DNA from 3 places in the Nocardioides palaemonis genome. Region 2 is predicted to be linked to each of the others. Evidence: predicted binding sites of a transcription regulator. Region 2 holds the regulator's gene; each other region holds the start of a gene.
What was found. Region 2 encodes LexA, which represses DNA repair genes until DNA is damaged. Its sites were predicted from a motif close to TCGAACANNTGTTCGA; they were not measured.

Region 1: KDN32_RS08165 (HNH endonuclease signature motif containing protein) is a predicted target of LexA. The motif match lies at 3,975-3,990, and genes of this name have one in related genera.
Region 3: recA (recombinase RecA) is a predicted target of LexA. The motif match lies at 2,972-2,987, and genes of this name have one in related genera.

What each region holds. Positions count from the first base shown of each region.
Region 1 covers NZ_JAGVQR010000001.1:1,661,812-1,668,245, forward strand. The annotation lists gene KDN32_RS08145 (SCO6745 family protein) at 1-283, shown strand, start outside; gene KDN32_RS08150 (aldo/keto reductase) at 338-1,366, shown strand; gene KDN32_RS08155 (NAD-dependent succinate-semialdehyde dehydrogenase) at 1,482-2,858, shown strand; gene KDN32_RS08160 (SDR family NAD(P)-dependent oxidoreductase) at 2,925-3,767, shown strand; gene KDN32_RS08165 (HNH endonuclease signature motif containing protein) at 4,250-5,461, shown strand; gene KDN32_RS08170 (hypothetical protein) at 5,692-6,434, shown strand, end outside.
Region 2 covers NZ_JAGVQR010000001.1:462,665-469,098, reverse strand. The annotation lists gene KDN32_RS02280 (hypothetical protein) at 1-187, opposite strand, end outside; gene KDN32_RS02275 (hypothetical protein) at 184-708, opposite strand; gene KDN32_RS02270 (LysM peptidoglycan-binding domain-containing protein) at 1,066-1,419, opposite strand; gene KDN32_RS02265 (NAD(P)/FAD-dependent oxidoreductase) at 1,680-2,888, shown strand; gene KDN32_RS02260 (SDR family NAD(P)-dependent oxidoreductase) at 2,985-3,779, opposite strand; gene lexA (transcriptional repressor LexA) at 3,904-4,626, shown strand; gene KDN32_RS02250 (NAD(P)/FAD-dependent oxidoreductase) at 4,739-5,956, shown strand; gene KDN32_RS02245 (sulfotransferase family protein) at 6,249-6,434, shown strand, end outside.
Region 3 covers NZ_JAGVQR010000001.1:2,248,664-2,255,097, reverse strand. The annotation lists gene KDN32_RS11035 (GNAT family N-acetyltransferase) at 1-272, opposite strand, end outside; gene KDN32_RS11030 (methyltransferase domain-containing protein) at 315-1,484, shown strand; gene KDN32_RS11025 (DUF3046 domain-containing protein) at 1,481-1,675, shown strand; gene KDN32_RS11020 (MFS transporter) at 1,672-2,925, shown strand; gene recA (recombinase RecA) at 3,126-4,178, shown strand; gene KDN32_RS11010 (regulatory protein RecX) at 4,168-4,917, shown strand; gene KDN32_RS11005 (phosphoribosyltransferase) at 4,963-5,451, shown strand; gene KDN32_RS11000 (GNAT family N-acetyltransferase) at 5,458-6,159, shown strand; gene KDN32_RS10995 (PPK2 family polyphosphate kinase) at 6,191-6,434, shown strand, end outside.

The DNA.
Region 1 (6,434 bases), 1.2 Mb from region 2:
CTTCACCCAGCCGGCTGCGCAGGCGACCCGCGGCTGGTCCGACGGGGAGTGGTCGGCGGCCGTGGCTGGGCTGGCGTCGCGGGGCCTGATGACCGCAGAGGGCGCGCTCACCGAGGACGGCGCCGCCCTCCGGACGGCGGTCGAGCGGCGTACGGAGGAGAGCGCGTACACGCCGTGGGAGCACCTCGGGGAGACCGGCACTCAGCGGCTCACCGAGCTCTGCCGCCCGCTGGTCACCACCGCGCTGACGAACGGCGCCTTCCCGCCCGGGGTCTTCGCCTGAGCGCTGCTCCTCGTCGTCGCGACCGTGCCCGCCCGGGTGGCTAGGCTCGACGCCATGCGATACCGACGGATGGGCAACAGCGGCTGCGCGGTCTCCGAGCTGTGCCTCGGCACGATGACGTTCGGGGCCGAGACCGACGAGGCGGGCTCCCACGCCCAGCTCGACCTGTTCGTCGAGGCGGGCGGCACGCTGGTCGACACGGCCGACGTCTACTCCGCCGGGACCTCGGAGGAGATCATCGGCCGCTGGCTGGCCGACCGGCCGGCGGACGTCACCGACCAGGTGGTGCTCGCGACCAAGGGTCGGTTCCCGATGAGCAGCGGGCCGAACGACGCCGGGCTCTCGACGCGTCACCTGACCCGCGCGCTGGACGCGTCCCTCGGCCGGCTCGGCGTCGACGCGGTCGACCTCTACCAGGTCCACGCCACCGACCCGCACACGCCGATCGAGGAGACGCTGCGCACGCTCGACGGCTTCGTGCAGGCCGGGAAGATCCACTACTACGGGCTCTCCAACTTCACCGGGTGGGAGCTGACCAAGGCCGTCCACACCGCACGGGCGCTGGGGCTGCGGGCGCCGGTGACGCTCCAGCCGCAGTACAGCCTGATCGTGCGCGAGATCGAGTGGGAGGTCGTCCCTGCCGTGCTGGACGCCGGGATGGGCCTGCTGCCGTGGAGCCCGCTCGGTGGTGGCTGGCTGTCCGGGAAGTACACCCGCGACCAGAGGCCGACCGGCGAGACCCGGCTCGGGGAGGATCCCGGTCGCGGCATGGAGGCCTGGGACCGGCGGGGGAGCGAGCGCACCTGGCGGATCATCGACGCCGTCGACCGCGTCGCGCAGGAGCGCGGGGTGTCGATGGCCGAGATCGCGCTCGCGTGGGTCACCAACCGCCCTGCGGTCACGTCCACGATCCTGGGCGCCCGCACCACCGAGCAGCTCACGGCCAACCTGAAGGCGGCGGGGCTCGTGCTGTCGGAGGAGGAGCAGGCGGTCCTCGACGAGGCCAGCGACCTCGGTGCGACGGACTACCCCTACGGCGACCTGGGCGTCGAGCAGCGCAGCCGCGACCTCGCCGGCGGCTGATTCCCGATCCGGGCGGTGGGACTCCTCACCCCTCCGGACCCTTGTGGCGGTCGCGCCCGTGCGTACGTTCGGAGGTGGGGGATGCACACGTCCCACACCGTTCGAGAGGAAGCACATGAGCGACTACCAGGTCACGAACCCGTCCACCGGCGAGGTCGAGAAGGAGTTCCCGACCGCCACCGACGCCGAGGTGCAGGACGCCATCGCGCGCAGCCACGCGGCGTACGGCGAGTGGCGCACGACGTCGAAGGACGAGCGCGCGCAGGTGCTGCGCACGGTCGCCGACCTCTACGACGAGCGGGCCGCCGAGCTCGCCGCGATCATCGCGCGCGAGATGGGCAAGCCGATCCGGGAGGGCAAGGGCGAGCTCAAGCTGGTCGCGTCGATCTTCCGCTACTACGCCGACCAGGGGCCGGCCCTGCTCGCCGACGCCCCGCTCGACCCGGCGATGGGTGGCAGCGCGCTGGTGCGCAAGGAGTCGGTCGGCCCGCTGCTCGGGATCATGCCGTGGAACTTCCCCTACTACCAGGTGGCCCGGTTCGCCGCGCCCAACCTGATGGTCGGCAACACGATCCTGCTCAAGCACGCCCCGCAGTGCCCCGAGTCGGCGCTCGCGATCGACCAGATCTTCGCCGACGCGGGCCTTCCGGCTGACGCCTACATCAACCTCTTCGCCACCAACGACCAGTCGGCCGACATCATCGCCGACCCGCGCGTCGTCGGCGTCTCGGTGACCGGCTCCGAGCGCGCCGGCTCGGCCGTCGCCGAGGTGGCCGGGCGACACCTCAAGAAGGTCGTGCTCGAGCTTGGCGGCTCCGACCCCTTCATCCTGCTCGACGCCGACGACCTCGGCGCCGCCGTGAAGTCGGCCGTCCGGGGCCGGATGGGCAACGCGGGTCAGGCGTGCAACGGCGCCAAGCGGATGATCGTCGTCGACGACCTCTACGACGACTTCGTCGAGCAGTTCACCGCGGCGATGGCCTCGCTCACGCCGGGCGACCCGTTCGACTCCTCGAGCGGCTTCGGCCCGCTCTCGTCGGACGCCGCCGCGACGACCCTGATCGAGCAGGTCGAGGACGCGGTCTCCAAGGGTGCGACGCTCCGCACCGGCGGCAAGCGGCTCGACCGCCCCGGCGCCTTCGTCGAGGCCACCGTGCTCACCGACGTCACGCCCGACATGCGCGCCTACAGCGAGGAGCTCTTCGGCCCCGCCGCTGTCGTCTACCGCGTCAAGGACGCGGCCGAGGCCGTCGCGCTGGCCAACGACTCGTCGTTCGGACTCGGCGGTGTCGTCTGGAGCGCGGACACCGAGCAGGCCCAGCGGGTCGCCGACGCGCTCGACACCGGCATGGTCTGGATCAACAGCGCCCAGGGCTCGGCCGCCGACCTGCCCTTCGGCGGGACCAAGCGCTCGGGCGTCGGCCGCGAGCTCGGCCCCTACGGCATCGACGAGTTCGTCAACAAGAAGCTCATCTACACCCCCGCGGGCTGACCCCGCTCGCCACGGGTCCGGGGGTCCTGCCTCCGGGCCCGTGGCGGCGCCGCCTACGCTCGGCGCATGAGCGATCAGACGATGGCCGGCCGCACCGTGCTGGTGACCGGAGCGAGCGACGGGATCGGCGCGGAGACCGCGAAGGTCCTCGCCCAGCGAGGCGCGACGGTCCACGTCACCGGGCGCTCGGCCGACAAGCTGCGGCCGGTCGCGGAGGCGGTCGGCACGGAGCCGCTGGTCGCCGACTTCTCCCGGCTCGATGACGTACGCCGCCTGGCCGAGCAGGTGCGCGAGCGCGTCGGCTCGCTCGACGTGCTGATGAACAACGCCGGCGGCACCTTCGCCCCGACGCGGACCACGCACGACGGCCACGAGCCCAACTTCCAGGTCAACCACCTCGCGCCGTTCCTGCTGACCAACCTGCTGCGTCCGACGCTGGCCGCCGCCGACCGCTCGCTCGTGGTCAACACCTCGAGCATCGCCAACCTGGTGGGCAAGGTCGTGCTCGACGACCTCGACTACGAGCACCGCAAGGCGCGCGAGTTCGCCGCCTACGGCACCGGCAAGCTGATGAACATCCTCTTCACCCGCGGCATCACCGACCGCTGGGCCGACGACGGCATCGCGTCCGTCGCGGTGCACCCGGGGCCGGTGGGCAGCTCGTTCGGCCGCGACTCGTGGCTCGTGGGCCTGCTCTACCGCACGCCGCTCGCCCGCTTCGCGACGATCAGCGTCCCCGACGGCGCGGCGCCCCTCATCACCCTCGCCGAGCGCGGGCCCGACCCCGAGATCAACGGGCGGTACTTCAGCCGGTTCACCATCGACGGTCGTGAGAACAAGCAGGCGCACGATCGGACTCTGATTGACGGGCTCTGGGAGCGGTCGGCGGAGCTCGTCGGGCTCGCCTGACTCGCACCGCAGGACGGCCCCTCAGCTTCGGTGGTCGAGGAGGGACGAAGTCCCGTCTCGAGACCTGGTCCACCGTTGGTCGAGGAGGCCGCCCGCGGCCGTCACGAGACCCCGTCCACCCTCGCTGGTCGAGGAGGGACGAAGTCCCGTCACGAGACCCCTTGGCCTCAGTTGCACACTGGATCGAACCTCCCCTTCCCGTCTGATTCGAACAGGTGTACGATCGTGCGTAGCACGCCGGTCCGAAACGGTTCTCTCGTCTGAGGTGACGGAGTTCCCGGGATCGGGTCAGTCACTCATAGAACCCGTGTTGGTGCTCGCGGGATGCCGTAGGGCTCTCGGGTGACGACCTGGCTAGTGGTGCCACCCCATGCCTCACCGCTTCGCCCCGGACCCGGGCGGATGTCAGTGACGTGCGTGCAAGGAGGTGGCCCCCGATGGATCAGCTGGACCAGCCAGACCCGGAGCTTCAGCATCCGATCGTGGCGTGTGCGGGCGACCTACGTGCGTTGTTGAAGGGCGTGGTGTCGGTGGAGCCGGTGTTCATGTCGGTGGCCGACAAGCGGGCGGCGCTGGTGGAGCTGGTGGCGGCGCGTTCCCAGCTGGACGGGCTGCTGGCGCGGGTGCTGGCCGCGTCCGACGATCTCGGGACGGTGGAGGGTTCGCGGGACGCGACGGCGTGGCTGGCCTCCGAGACGCGGTCGACGCGGCGGGAGTCGCGTCGGGACCTGGCGTTGGGGCGGGCGTTGGAGGCGCATCCGGAGGTCGGGCGTCAGCTCGCGGACGGCACGCTGCGAGCGGAGCAAGCACGGGCGATCGTCGACGCGGTCGACGCCCTCCCGTCCCGGGTGGATGACGTGGTGCGTGCGGAGGCCGAGGCGCGACTGCTGGCGTACGCGCGTGAGCATGACGCGAAGGGTCTGCGGCAGATCGGGAAGCGGATCCTGGACGTGGTCGCACCCGAGGTGGGGGAGTCCGCCGAGGCCGACGCGCTCGAGGCCGAGGAGCGGCGGGCGGAGGAGTCGGTGTCGTTCTCGATGTCCGATGACGGTGAGGGACGCTGCCACGGCCGGTTCACGGTCCCGTCTCCTGTGGGTGCGGTCCTGCGGCGGATCCTGCTGGCGTTGGCGAACCCGGCCCGCCACACCGACGCCGACCTGCGCGACGAGGCGGGGGTGTGGAAGCCGTCGCGTCGTCGGATGGGTGAGGCGTTCGTGGAGTACGTCGAGCGCTATCCGACCGACGCGGCCCCGCAGACCGCCGGTGTGAACGCGACGGTCGTGGTGACGCTGACCCTTCGGGATCTGCTCGGTGACCGCGGTGTCGCGTTGCTGGACGACGGGACCCGGATGTCGGCGGCGCAGGCACGCAGGTTGGCCTGCGAGGCCGGTGTCATCCCGGTGGTCCTCGGCGGCGACGGTCAGGTGCTGGACCTGGGCCGGACGCGGCGGTTGTTCAGCAAGGCGCAGCGGATCGCGCTCGGTCTGCGCGACGGTGGCTGCACCGCGCGGGGGTGTGAGACAACCGCCTCAGGCTGCCACGCCCACCACGACGACCCCTGGTCCAACGGCGGCACCACCGACCTCGCGAACGGGCGGCTGCTGTGCCCGCGCCACCACCGTCTCGCCCACGACCCCCGCTACGCGAAGACCATCCATGCCGACAACCAGGTCACCTTCGTGATGCGGACGTGAGGGGAGTTGGGATCGAGCTTTCGCTCGGCGGTAGCGACGAACCGCCCACTACGACGCAGGTGCTCAGCGCCCAGATGACCTCTGGTCCATTCATGCTCCAACGAGGAGCCAGCACCTGCCGTCGACGGTCAGCAGTTCCACTCTTGAGTTCGGGGCGCGAGCGAGCAAACAAGGACCCACTCTGGGCGCTTCCGAGTCGAGCCGCACTATTTCGCGAGAGCATGCGGGTCATGAGCGATGCCCCAGAGTCCGCTAAGTCCGACTTTAAGTACAACGTCGAGAACGCGATCTCAATGTCGTGTGATTGGGCCGGCATCTTGGCTCCAGCGCAACTTGAGGCAGTGGCCAAGGAACCGGACGTGCCGATCTGCAACATTTACCTGATCGGTCGCCGTCCGCGGGTAACTGTGGATCCGACGACGTGGGTGTGCGATGCGGAGACGTTCGAGGTGTCGCTGACCGCCGATCTGGGCGGCGGATACTCGAACACGGTCACGCTCAGCGGTCCGCACCTGTACGAAAGTCCGCTAAAGCTGGTCAGCAACGGGCCGTACACGGTCATGGAACTGCACAACGAGGCCGGGGACCTGGTGTCGGGTGCGCCGACGGCGATGTGGTTCTCGATGTACCTGCAACAGACGATGGGGTTGGGACGCATGGATGCGACCGAGCTCGATGAGGCGCTGTTCGACCTGGAGGTCGTGTACGTCGGCCAGTCGCAAGACGCAGGTGGGGCGATCCAGAGCCGGCTTCAGACCCACAAGACACTGCAGCGCGTCATGGCGGACACTCAGCAGACCGCACCACACCTGGACGTGTGGGTCGTCCCGATGCAGTTCGCGACTTACAACAAGATGTCGACCTTTGGGTCGTGGCTGGGCACAGAGGGTGATGAACAGTCCATGGCTCACCTGAACGCGTTCGAGCACGCCTCGCTCGACGTCAGCGTGGTCACGGCGCTGGCCGAGGCTGC
Region 2 (6,434 bases):
CCACCGACCATTGCGCCATCGGGTAGTCCAGTTTCTGCCCCTCAATGTCGCCGGATGAGAAGTCGCAAGTTTCGGTGACTTCGCCGACTTCGGCCTGCACGCCGCAGTCAGCGAGCGCCGCCGAGGAAATCGTGACCAAGAAGCCAGCGACCACTGCAAGCAAGAGAACACGGAGCGCGCGGCTCACTGTGAGACCTCGGACTTGTGGGTGACGACCCACGAGGCGCCCTCACGCCTCAGGACCAGCCTGTGCGCCCCCGGCCCGCCATCGAACGTCTTGACCGGCCCCCGAGCAGATTCTTTGTACCTAGTGGGACTGGATCGCACGCGCACCATAAAGTCAGAACTCCGGCTCGAGCTCTCCTTGATTTCGAGAACCCGCCACCCATCCCACTCGATGAAGCCGCCGGCGGCGTACCACTTCTCCACCAGGTCGGCGAGGTCTACGCATGCCTCACAATCGGCGGACAACTGCCGATACTCGGCCGTCTCGCCCGTGTTCTCCATCTTCGCTTCAGTCGCGGCCCAACGCCGAATGAAGTCCTCTGCACTCTCCGCCTCCACCGTCTCGGACTCGGTCGGAGTCGGCGACGAGCTGCTCGTCTCCGGCATCTTCGGCGTCGGCTCGGCCTCAGGGTCGCCGTCGGAGCACCCGGCCAGGACCAGCGGGGCGATGACAGTCAGCGCGAGCGCGCGGCGTACGTGCATGGAATGCCTTCCCGAGACAACGTCAGCACGGTGAAGTTACCCATCTCGCTGCGGCTTGAACCAGCCTCGAGCTGCAATCTGTGGATAACTCGCCGCCGCCGCGATTCGCGGTAGCGGGGAAGGTCTTCGTGACATATGCCGAGCGATGTTCCCCACTGACTCTTCCCGGGCCCACGCCGCTCGGGTATCCGACGGCGTCGGATATGGCGGTCGCGTCGAGGTCTCGTGACAGGACTTCGTCCTTCCTCGACCAACAGAGCCAGAAATGCGCCGAGGGGCGGGCCGCCAGGCCCGCCCCTCGGTCTTCCCCTTGGTTCCACCAGCCGGGGTCGAAGCGACTGGTGGAGGCCTCACGCGTCAGTCGGAGACGACCGGGACGCGGAGCTTCTGGCCAGCGGCGAGGCTGGCGGACTCGAGGGCGTTGAGCCGCTCGATCTGGGTCATCGCGGCGCGCACGTCGCCGTCGACGGCGATGCCGGAGGCGATGTCCCAGAGGGTGTCGCCGGGGGCGACGGTGACGGTCTCGGTCGGGACCTGCTCGCCCGCCGAGTCGGTGCCGACGGCACCACCGGCGAGGGCGATCGCGACGACGAGGGTCACGAGGAGCGCGGTCAGGAAGACCACGAGCCGGCCGCGCCGCGTGAGGCGCACCGTGGAGCGGGCGCGGGCGGGAGCCGGGGTGAAGGCGGGGGAAAGGCTGAGGGTGCTCATGGTGGCCTCCTGGGGAAGATCAGCCGGGTCGGTGCGGACGAGGGAATGTCTAGTGATGACCACCGACAGTGGATCGGTGTCGAGCAGACGTTCGATCGAACACGTGTACGACGGTAGAGCACCTGTTCGAACGCGTCAAGCACCTGGACGAACAGATGTTCGACGCCATTCGTCCCGACATCGAGGGACCAACGCACCTGCCGGGGAGGGACGAGGGAGAGAAGCATCGAGGCAGGACGACACGAGAAGGAGACACGCCCATGTCCCGCAAGAAGGTCCTGGTCCTCGGAGGCAACTTCGGAGGTCTCAGCGCCGCGCTCACGGTCAAGCACGAGCTCGAGGGAGACGTCGACGTCACCGTCGTGTCGTCGTCCGACGAGTTCCTCTTCACGCCCTCCCTGATCTGGGTGCCGTTCGGCAAGCGCTCGCGCGCCGACATCACCTTCAAGGTCGGCCCCACGTTCGAGGAGCACGGCGTCGACTTCGTGCACGCCGAGGCCACCGAGATCGACCCGGTCGCCAAGCGGGTGCAGACCACCGCCGGCCCGCAGGACTACGACTACCTCGTCATCGCCACCGGCTACCGCAACCGCTTCGAGGTGATCCCCGGCCTCGGCCCCGACGGCAACGCCCACACCATCACCACGATGGAGGACGCGATCCACGCCGGTGAGGGCTGGACCCGGTTCAAGGACAACCCCGGCGACGTCGTCATCGGCGCCACCCAGGGCGCCGGCTGCTTCGGCGCGGCCTACGAGTTCCTCTTCAACACCTCCTACCAGCTGAAGAAGGCCGGCCTGAAGGACAAGGTCAAGCTCACCTACGTCAGCGCCGAGCCGTTCCTCGGCCACTTCGGCATCGGCGGGCTCCCCCACGGCGAGTCGCTGCTCGGGATGTTCCTCAAGAAGGAGGGCATCGAACCGGTCCTCAACACCGCGATGGACCACGTCGACGACGGCCGCCTCGTGCTCGCCGACGGACGGACGATCGACTTCGGCTACGCGATGATCGTGCCGCCGTTCTCCGGCCAGGACGTCGTCCAGAAGGCCGGTGAGCTGAGCGACGCCAACGGGTTCGTGACGGTCCGGGACACCTACCAGAGCGAGGCGTTCGACGACGTGTACGCGGTCGGCGTCGCCGCCGCGGTCGACGTCCCGTGGCAGACCCCGACCCCGGTCGGCATCCCGAAGACCGGCTTCCCGACCGAGCAGCAGGCCCACGTCGCGGCGCTCAACATCGCCGCCCAGGTCCGCGGCGAGGAGCCGAAGGAGCACAAGGCGTTCGGCGACATCCCGGCCGTCTGCGTCATGGACGCCGGCAACAACGGCGTCGTGATCCTGGCCGACAAGATGCTGCCGCCGCGCAAGCACGGGGTGCTGATCCCGGGCCCGCAGGCACACCTGATGAAGCTCGGCTTCGAGAAGTACTTCCTCTGGAAGATGCAGCACGGGCAGGTGCGCCTGCCCTGACCCGAGCGACCACGCCCGGTCGCGCACCGGGCACCGAGGGGACGGCCGTCCGGCCCAGAGGAGCCGGGGGCCGTCCGTAGGTTGCCCGGCGAAGAGTCAGCGCCGCCTCATCGCGCGGCGACCCTGCGCGGCGAACAGCCCGACGAGGTGCTGCGAGACGCCCGGGGCGAGCGCGGCGCTGCGCGCGACTCCCCCGCGCCAGCCCGGCACCGTACGCACCACCCGCCGCGAGCCGAGCAGCGCGACCGCCGCCTCGGCGACCTGCGACACGCTCAGGATCGCGCCACCGGAGTGCACCAGCTGGGCACCCATCCCGGCCGGGTCCTGCGCGGCGAGCATCGCGGTGTCGGCGCCGTCCGGGCACAGCGCGTGGACGCGTACGCCCCGCGGCGACTCGGCGTTGACCGACCCGCTGAGCGCCACCACTCCCGCCTTGGTGGCGCCGTAGACGGCGTAGCCCGGCGTGGGCGTGAGGCCGGCGAGCGACGCGACGTTGACCACGTCGCCGCCGCGCGGCCCGAACGCGTCCAGCGCCGCACGGGTCCCCCACATCGTGCCGAGCAGGTTGACCTCGACCAGCCGGCGCACCTGCTCGTCCGTCAGCGCCGCGAGGGTCCCGTCGTCGCCGACGCCGGCGTTGTTGAACCACGCCGCGAGCGGCGCGTGGCGCACCGCCTCGGCCGCGACCGCGCGGTGCGCGTCCGGGTCGCGTACGTCGTGGGCGAGGCCGGCGACCGCGCCGATCTCCGCGGCGGTCGCGGCGACCGCCTCGGCGTCGACATCGCTCACGACCACCCGGTGACCACGCGCGACCAGCAGCTCCGCGATGCCGCGCCCGATCCCACGCGCCCCACCCGTCACCACACAGCTCGTCGCCCCAGCACCCGTCATGGACGCGACGCTAGCGACACGCTGCTTCGAACAGGTGTTTGATCCACGGGTGCCGGGAGGTCTACGGTGGCCTCACCCGGTCCGGGCGGACGGAGCGGGGCACCATGCGGGAGGACTGAGCCAGATGGCCAAGCAGGACGACAAGAACGTCATCGAGATGCCCGACGGCCCGCCGGACGCCACCGGCCTGACCCCGCGCCAGCAGCGCGTGCTCGCCACCATCAAGGACTCGATCGAGACCAAGGGATACCCGCCCTCGATGCGCGAGATCGGCCAGGCGGTCGGCCTCACCTCGTCCTCCAGCGTCGCCCACCAGCTGCGCGTGCTCGAGGGCAAGGGCTTCCTCAAGCGCGACCCCAACCGGCCCCGCGCCCTCGAGGTGTTCCTGCCCGAGGTGATGGCGGCGCGCCGCTCGATCTCCAGCGCCGACGACTCGGGCGTCGACGAGACCGGCATCGGCGACGTCTCGCCGTCCGCGGTCAACATCCCCGTCGTCGGCCGGATCGCCGCCGGTGGCCCGATCCTCGCCGAGGAGCAGGTCACCGACGTCTTCCCGCTGCCCAAGCAGCTCGTCGGCGACGGCACCCTCTTCCTGCTCGAGGTCTCCGGCGACTCGATGGTCGACGCGGCCATCTGCAACGGCGACTACGTCGTGATCCGCCAGGAGCAGACCGCCAGCAACGGCCAGATCGTCGCCGCGATGATCGAGGGCGAGGCGACCGTCAAGACGTTCCAGCGCAAGGACGGCCACGTGTGGCTGCTCCCCCACAACACGGCGTACGACCCGATCCCGGGCGACAACGCCACCATCCTCGGCGTCGTCACCGCGGTGCTCCGCCGGGTCTGACCCTCCCCTGCGCACGGCCTCCGACGGCCCTCCACCCCACGGGGCGGAGGGCCGTTGAATGTCCACCACCGACGGGACACGATGGCGGGACAGCCAACCGTCGGGAGCGCGCATGAGCAACGTCCAGGAGTCCTACGACTACGTCATCGTCGGCGGAGGCGTCGCCGCCGCCAGCGCCGTGAAGGGGATCCGCTCGCAGGACTCCTCGGGCACGGTCGCGGTGCTCGGCTCCGAACCCCACGACCCGGTCTACCGCCCGGCGCTGTCGAAGGACCTCTGGCTCAAGGACGACGAGTCGCTCGAGGGCCAGTCGCTCGCCGGTGACCTCAACGACGACGACGGCGTCGACCTCGTCCTCGACACCACCGTCACCGAGATCGACCCGGCCGGCCACGCCGTACGCCTCGCCGACGGCACGTCGGTCGGCTACGGAAAGCTGCTGCTGGCCACGGGTGCCGAGCCCCGCACCCTCGGGCTCGGGGCCGGTCCGCGGGTCGTCTACTACCGCACGTCCGCCGACTACGAGCGGCTCCGCGCGCTCGCCACCTCCGGCAGCCACGTCGTGGTCGTCGGCGGCGGCTACATCGGCTCCGAGATCGCCGCTGCCCTCGTGCAGAACGACGTCGCGGTCACGCTGGTGCTCGACCTCGAGGACGTGCAGGAGCAGATGTTCCCCCGCGCGCTCGCCGCGAGCCTCACCAAGGACTTCGCCGAGCACGGCGTGACGATCGTCCACGGGTCGGTCAGCACCGGCGAGGAGACCGGCGACGGCGTCCGGATCCGCCTCGACGACGGCACCGACGTGGTCGCCGACGCGGCCGTGATCGGGGTCGGCGTCCAGCCGCGCACCGGGCTCGCCGAGGCCGCCGGCCTCGAGGTCGACAACGGCGTCGTGGTCGACGACCGCCTGCGCACCAGCGTCGAGGACGTGTACGCCGCGGGCGACGTCGCGTCCTACCCCGACGCCCTGCTCGGCCGCCGCCGCGTCGAGCACGTCGACCAGGCCGAGAAGTCCGGCGCGCACGCCGGCAAGGTGATGGCCGGCGCCGACGAGGCCTACGACTACACGCCGATCTTCTGGTCCGACCTCTTCGACGCCGGCTACGAGGCCGTCGGCGAGACGAAGTCGGACCTCGACATGGTCGAGGACTGGAAGGACGGCGAGCTCGGCACCGGCGTCGTCTACTACCTCAAGTCCGGCTCCGTGCGCGGCGTGCTGCTCTGGAACGTCTGGGACAGCACCGACAAGGCCCGCGAGGTGATCGCGGAGACCAAGGACGCGCCGCTGGAAGACCCGGAGAGCCTGCGGGGACGGATCTCCTTCGGCTGAGGCGCCGCTCGTCGCTGGTCGAGGAAGGCGCCCTGGCGCCTGTCACGAGACCCGGTCACGCGACGGGGTCTCGTGACACGACTTCGTCGTTCCTCGACCAGCGAGGTCTCGGTGGTTGAGGTGCGAGCGGAGCGAGCCTCGAGACCACGGACGGGTGACGGGTGACGCAGGTTTCGAGGCTCGTCGCTGGCGCTCCTCGCACCTCAACCAACGAGGCTTCGGTGGTTGAGGTGCGAGCGGAGCGAGCCTCGAAACCACGGACGGCAGTCCGGGCACGTGTAGCCTCGCGGCGATGTCCGAGCACCCCGGCGCCGCGCCGTCCCCCGAGGTCTTCCACACCCGAGCGGGCAACCGGCGCCGCCTGACGCAGGCGGCCGAGGCGGAGGTCGAGCGGCTCGCGGCGGCTGGCGAGACATCTGCCTGGCTCAGCCCGCTGGCGTACAACCTCACGGTGAGCCACAGCCACCGGTTCGTGTGG
Region 3 (6,434 bases), 1.8 Mb from region 2:
CCGAGCCCCTGGTGGCCGGGCACGACGTAGACGGTGGTCTCGCGCGTGTGGCGGTAGGCCGGCTTGGGGCGGTAGGGCGCCGACGAGACCCAGCCGACCACCTCGCCGTCGTGCTCGGCGACGAGGAGGTGGTCCGGTCCGGCTAGCTTCTCCTCCCAGAACGCGATCGGTCGCGGCTCGTGGTCGAACGTGGCGTACCCCTCGCGGGCCTCGCGTCCGTAGATCGCGGCGACGGCAGGGAGGTCGGCGGGAACTGCGCGGCGGATGTCCATTCCGCCCATTGTCCCCGGCGCCGGGGCTGGTTGGATGCAGGCGTGAGCAGCACCCCCGACATCACGTCTGAGATCACGCCCGACACCAAGGACTGGACCTGGGTCCTCGAGCGTCCCTGCCCCGACTGCGGGTTCGATCCGTCCGCCCAGGGCCTGGCCGACCTGCCCGGGCTCCTGCACGACACGGCGATGACCTGGTCGGAGGTGCTGCGTCGCCCCGACGTGGGCGAGCGACCCTCGCCGGGGGTCTGGTCGCCGCTCGAGTACGCCTGCCACGTGCGCGACGTCCACGTGCTGTTCGCCGAGCGGGTGCGGCTGATGCTGGAGGAGGACCGACCGGTCTTCGCCAGCTGGGACCAGGACGTCACGGCCGTCGAGTCCGACTACCCGTCGCAGGACCCCGCCGTCGTCGTCGGTGACCTGATCGACGCCGCCGGTGCGGTGGCCGGTCTCTACGCCCGCGTCGACGAACGGGGCGCCGCGCGACGTGGCACCCGCTCCAACGGTGACCAGTTCACCGTCGCCTCGCTCGGCAGCTACCACCTGCACGACGTCGTCCACCACCTCCACGACGTCGGCGCCTGGCCCGACGAGGTCCTCCGGACCGTCGGCGCCTACGACCAGGACGCAGCTGCCTACGCCCTCGCCGCGCCGCCGGTGCCGGACAGCGTCCGCGCCGACGTCGCCGCGCTCGCCGACCGGCTCGGTGCCGGCGCGCGGGTGCTGGAGGTCGGCAGTGGCGGCGGTCGCGACGCGCTGCTGCTCGAGGCAGCCGGGCTGGTCGTCCGGCGCACGGACGTCACGCCCGGCTTCGTCACGCTGCTGCGCGAGCAGGGCCACACGTGCGACCTCCTCGACCCGCTCGTCGACGACCTCACCTCGCCGGAGGGCCCGTACGACGCGGTCTGGGCCAACGCCTCGCTGCTGCACGCGCGACGGGCGGACCTGCCGACGGTGCTCGCGCGGCTCGCCACCGTGACCCGCGTCGGCGGCGAGCTGCGCGCCTCGTTCAAGGAGGGCGACGGCGAGGGGTGGTCGACGCACGGCTCGGTCACCCGCCCCCGCCACTTCACCTACTGGCGCCCGGGTCCGCTGCAGGTAGTCGTCGAGGCCGCGGGGTGGACCGACGTGGTGGTCCGGTCCGGGCTGGCCGGGTCGCGGGACGAGTCGTGGATCGAGCTGTCGGCCACGCGTGGGACCGTGTCCCCATGAGGCACACCGAGTTCTGGGCCCGGCTCGACGACGCACTGGGGCGCGACTACTCCCGCACCTGGGCCGAGCTCACGGTCGTGCGCGACCTCGACGGACGCACGACCCAGGAGGCGCTCGACGCCGGGATGCCGCCCAAGCAGGTGTGGGCGGCCGTGCGCCGCCAGCTCGAGCTGCCCGCGAGCGAGCGGTGACCGGCACCGTCGAGCAGGTCGACCTCGCCGCGGTCCAGCGGCACACGGTCCGGACCCTGGTCGTCTCCCAGGCGGTGGGGGCCGTCGGGGTGACGATCGGCGTCGCGACCGCCTCGCTCCTGGCGCGCGACATCTCCGGGAGCGAGACGCAGGCCGGGCTCGCGCAGACCTTCCAGGTGCTCGGCACGGCCGCGACGGCCTACCTCCTCGCCCGCCTGATGCGTCGGCGCGGGCGCCGTGCGGGGCTGGTGACCGGATACCTCGTCGGCGCGACGGGTGCCGTGCTCGCGGTGCTGGCGGGCGTCGTCGACTCGATGGCCGTGCTCCTCCTCGGGGCCCTGCTGCTCGGGGCGACCACGGCGGTCAACAACGGCTCGCGCTACGCCGCCACGGACCTCGCCACCGAGGCGCACCGCGCCCGTGCGCTGTCCGTCGTCGTCTGGGCGACCACGATCGGCGCCGTCGCCGGCCCCAACCTGACCGGCGTGGGTGGCCGGGTGGCGCGTGCTCTGGGCATCCCGGAGCTCACCGGCGGCTTCGCGATCGGCTCGGTGGTCCTGGTGCTCGCAGCGGTGTGGGTCGGGTGGCGGCTGCGGCCCGACCCGCTGCTGCTCGCCCAGCAGGTCGCGGGGGTCCGCGCGGACGCGGCGAGCGGTCCTGACCGGGGCTCGTGGAGTCGGTTCGCCACCGTCGTGCGGGAGGTGCCGGCGGTCGGGGCAGCGGTCGTGGCGATGGCGTGCGCCCACGCCGCGATGGTCACCGTCATGATCATGACCCCGCTCCACATGGAGCACGGCGGCGCCCACCTCGAGGTGATCGGCTTCGTGATCTCGATCCACGTGCTCGGGATGTTCGCGTTCTCGCCGGTGATGGGGTGGGCCGCGGACCGTCTCGGCCGGAGCACGGTCCTCGTCGCCGGGGGAGCGGTGCTGCTCGTCTCGCTCGCCCTCTGCGGGTCCTCGCCGGAGGGTTCGTCGTGGCAGATCTTCTGCGGGCTGTTCCTGCTCGGCCTGGGCTGGTCGGCGGCGACGGTCGCCGCGTCGACGGTGGTCGCCGACCGGACGCCCATCGAGGCGCGCACCGACGTCCAGGGCACCTCCGACATGGCGATGGCCCTCACCGCGGCCGGCGGCGGCGCGCTGGCGGGCGTGATCGTGGGGTCGCTGGGCTACGCCGCGCTCGCCCTCTTCGCCGCGCTGCTCGCGCTCACGGTCGTGGTCGCCGGCGGCGTGACCCGACGCCACGACTGAGCCGGTAGGCCGATCGGCGGCGCGACACGCCGCGCCGGAGCGCGCGTCGAACACCTGTTCGGGCTACTGTGCGTCCACAGGTACGACGAGGGGCGAGGTTGTCCACAGCAGGTGACGGTCCTGATCAGGGACTGTCGGTGGCTCGCCCTAGCGTCGCAGACGTACCTCACATCACTCACTCGAGAGAACGGGACACAGCAATGGCTGGTGCAGACCGCGAGAAGGCCCTCGACGCCGCCCTCGCCCAGGTGGAGAAGCAGTTCGGCAAGGGCTCGGTCATGCGACTGGGCGACGAGACGCGTGCCCCGCTCGAGGTGATCCCCACGGGGTCGATCGCCCTCGACGTCGCGCTCGGGCTCGGTGGCCTCCCGCGCGGTCGCGTGGTGGAGGTCTACGGTCCGGAGTCCTCCGGAAAGACGACGGTCGCCCTGCACGCGGTGGCCAACGCCCAGGCGGCCGGCGGCATCGTCGCCTTCATCGACGCCGAGCACGCGCTCGACCCGGAGTACGCGAAGGCCCTCGGCGTCGACACCGACGCGCTGCTGGTCTCCCAGCCCGACTCCGGTGAGCAGGCGCTCGAGATCGCCGACATGCTGATCCGCTCCGGTGCGCTGTCGCTGATCGTCATCGACTCGGTCGCAGCACTCGTGCCCCGCGCCGAGATCGAGGGCGAGATGGGCGACAGCCACGTCGGCCTCCAGGCCCGCCTGATGAGCCAGGCGCTGCGGAAGATGACCGGTGCCCTCAACAATGCCGGCACCACCGCCATCTTCATCAACCAGCTGCGCGAGAAGATCGGCGTGATGTTCGGCTCGCCCGAGACCACGACCGGTGGTCGCGCGCTGAAGTTCTACTCCTCGGTGCGCCTCGACGTGCGACGCATCGAGACGCTCAAGGACGGCACCGACATGGTCGGCAACCGCACCCGCGTCAAGGTGGTGAAGAACAAGGTCGCGCCGCCGTTCAAGCAGGCCGAGTTCGACATCATGTACGGCAAGGGCATCAGCCGCGAGGGTGGCCTGATCGACGTCGGCGTCGAGGCGGGCCTGATCCGCAAGGCCGGCGCCTGGTACACCTACGAGGGCGACCAGCTCGGGCAGGGCAAGGAGAACTCGCGCAACTTCCTGCGCGACAACCCCGACCTCGCCAACGAGATCGAGAAGCTGATCCTCGAGAAGCTGGGCGTCACCCCGGTCGTCGACGCGCCCGCCGACGGCCTGAGCGACGAGCCCATCGGGGTCGATGACTTCTGAGCAGCGGCCGGCCCCCGACTGGGTCGGTGACGTCGGCCTCGGCGTGACGGCGTGGGTGGGGGAGACCCCACCCGCGCCGGCCGAGCCGGAGCGGCCCGGCGCCCGCTCGTCGGGCGCGCGGAACAGCGCGCGCAAGAAGGGCGGTCGCAGCCGCACCCGGACCTGGGAGGAGCGCGAGGCCGCCCGCGTGGCGCGTGCGGAGGCCGCCGCAGCGGAGGTCGAGGCCGACCCCGAGGCGGTGGCCCGCAAGATCCTGCTCGACACGCTCACCGGCCAGGCGCGCACCCGTCAGGAGCTCGCCGACAAGCTCGCGAAGCGGGGAGTCCCCGACGAGCTCGCCTCGGCGCTGCTCGACCGGTTCACCGAGGTCGGGCTGGTCGACGACGCCGCCTTCGCGCGGCAGTGGGTGGAGAGCCGGCACCGCAGCCGGGGCCTCGCGCCGCGGGCCCTCAAGCAGGAGCTGCGACGCAAGGGCGTCACCGACGACGACGTCGCCGAGGCGCTCGAGCAGATCGACGACGACGACCAGCGCACGGCCGCACGAGCGCTGGTGGACAAGAAGCTGCGCTCGATGCGCGGGCTCGACCCGCAGGTCGCCACCCGGCGGCTCGCCGGGATGCTGGCCCGCAAGGGCTACTCCTCGGGCCTGGCCTTCGCGGTCGTCCGCGAGGCGCTCGCCGACCACGGTGGCGACGACGTCGACGACCTCGTCGACGCGCACGACCTGCCCGAGGACTGACCACCCCCTTCCACGCCCGGCCACCGCTCTGGTGGGATGTGCGGCGTGAGCAACGAGCGCGAGGTCCTCACCTACGACCTGTTCGGCACCGCCACCCGCGAGCTCGCCCAAGGGGTCGCGGACTCGGGGTTCGCCCCCGACATGGTGCTCGCGATCGCGCGCGGCGGCCTGGCGCTCGGGATGGGGCTGGGCTACGCGCTCGGCGTGAAGAACATCTCGGTCGTCAACGTCGAGTTCTACACCGGCGTCGACCAGCGCCTCGACGTCCCGATCATGCTGCCGCCCACGCCCGCCGCGGTCGACCTGTCCGGGCTGAAGGTGCTGATCGCCGACGACGTCGCCGACACCGGCCGCACCCTGGAGCTGGTCCACGAGTTCTGCGAGGGCCACGTCGCCGAGGCCCGCACCGCGGTGGTCTACGAGAAGCCCCAGTCGGTCATCAAGCCCGACTACGCCTGGCGGCGCACCGAGCGCTGGATCGACTTCCCGTGGTCGGTCCTCCCGCCGGTGGTCGGCCACGGCTTGGCGCACTGACGAGTGGTGACCACCCTCGTCGTCCACACCGGCGCGCACGACCTCGCGGGGTCGGTCGACGACGGCGAGTCGTGGCGGGCCGCGGCCGCACGCACCGTGGCTGCGGTCGGCGGCGCCCCCGTGGCGCGCGACCTGTCGGGCGCGGTGCTGCACTTCGACCTCGATCCCGAGCACGTCGTGAGCCTCCGGGCGATGACCCGCGACGACCTCCCCCTGATGACGAGGTGGCGGGCCAGCGACGCCGTGCGCCGGTGGTGGGAGCAGGGACGCGAGCAGACGCCGGAGCAGATCCACGACATGTACGCCGAGCGGGTGGACGGCCGCAGCCCGACGCGGATGTGGGTGGTGGAGGTGGACGCGCGCCCGGCCGGCTTCGTGCAGGACTACCGGATCTCCGACTACCCGGACCACGCGGTGCTCGTCCCCGACCCCGGCGCCGTCGGGGTGGACTACGCGATCGGCGAGGACGCGTGGCGCGGACGCGGGCTGGGCGCCGCGGTGCTGTGGTCGTGGGCCGAGCACGCCCGCTCGCGCTACCCGGACGTGACCACGTACTTCGCCGCGCCCGACTACCGCAACACCGCCTCGCTCCGGGTCCTCGCCAAGGCCGGCTTCGAGCCCGGCACCTGGTTCGACCAGCCCCAGGCGGACGGCTCGACGCACACGGTCGTGGGCTGCTCGCTCGACGTGCGCCGCGTCCTGGCCTGAGGCCGTCGGTGACGTGGGACATGATGTGCCCATGACGACGTCCGCCATCACCGAGGCCCTGAGGCTTCCCGCCGGCCCGGTCGACCTGACCACGATCGAGACCGACGTCGCTCCGGGCTTCGACGGCTCGAAGAGCGACGGCAAGGACACGCTCTTCGCCATGGGTGACGAGCTCTCCGACCTGCAGGAGCGGCTGTGGGCGCAGCGGACGGTCGGCTCCGAGCAGCGGATCCTGCTGGTGCTGCAGGGGATGGACACCAGCGGCAAGGGCGGGG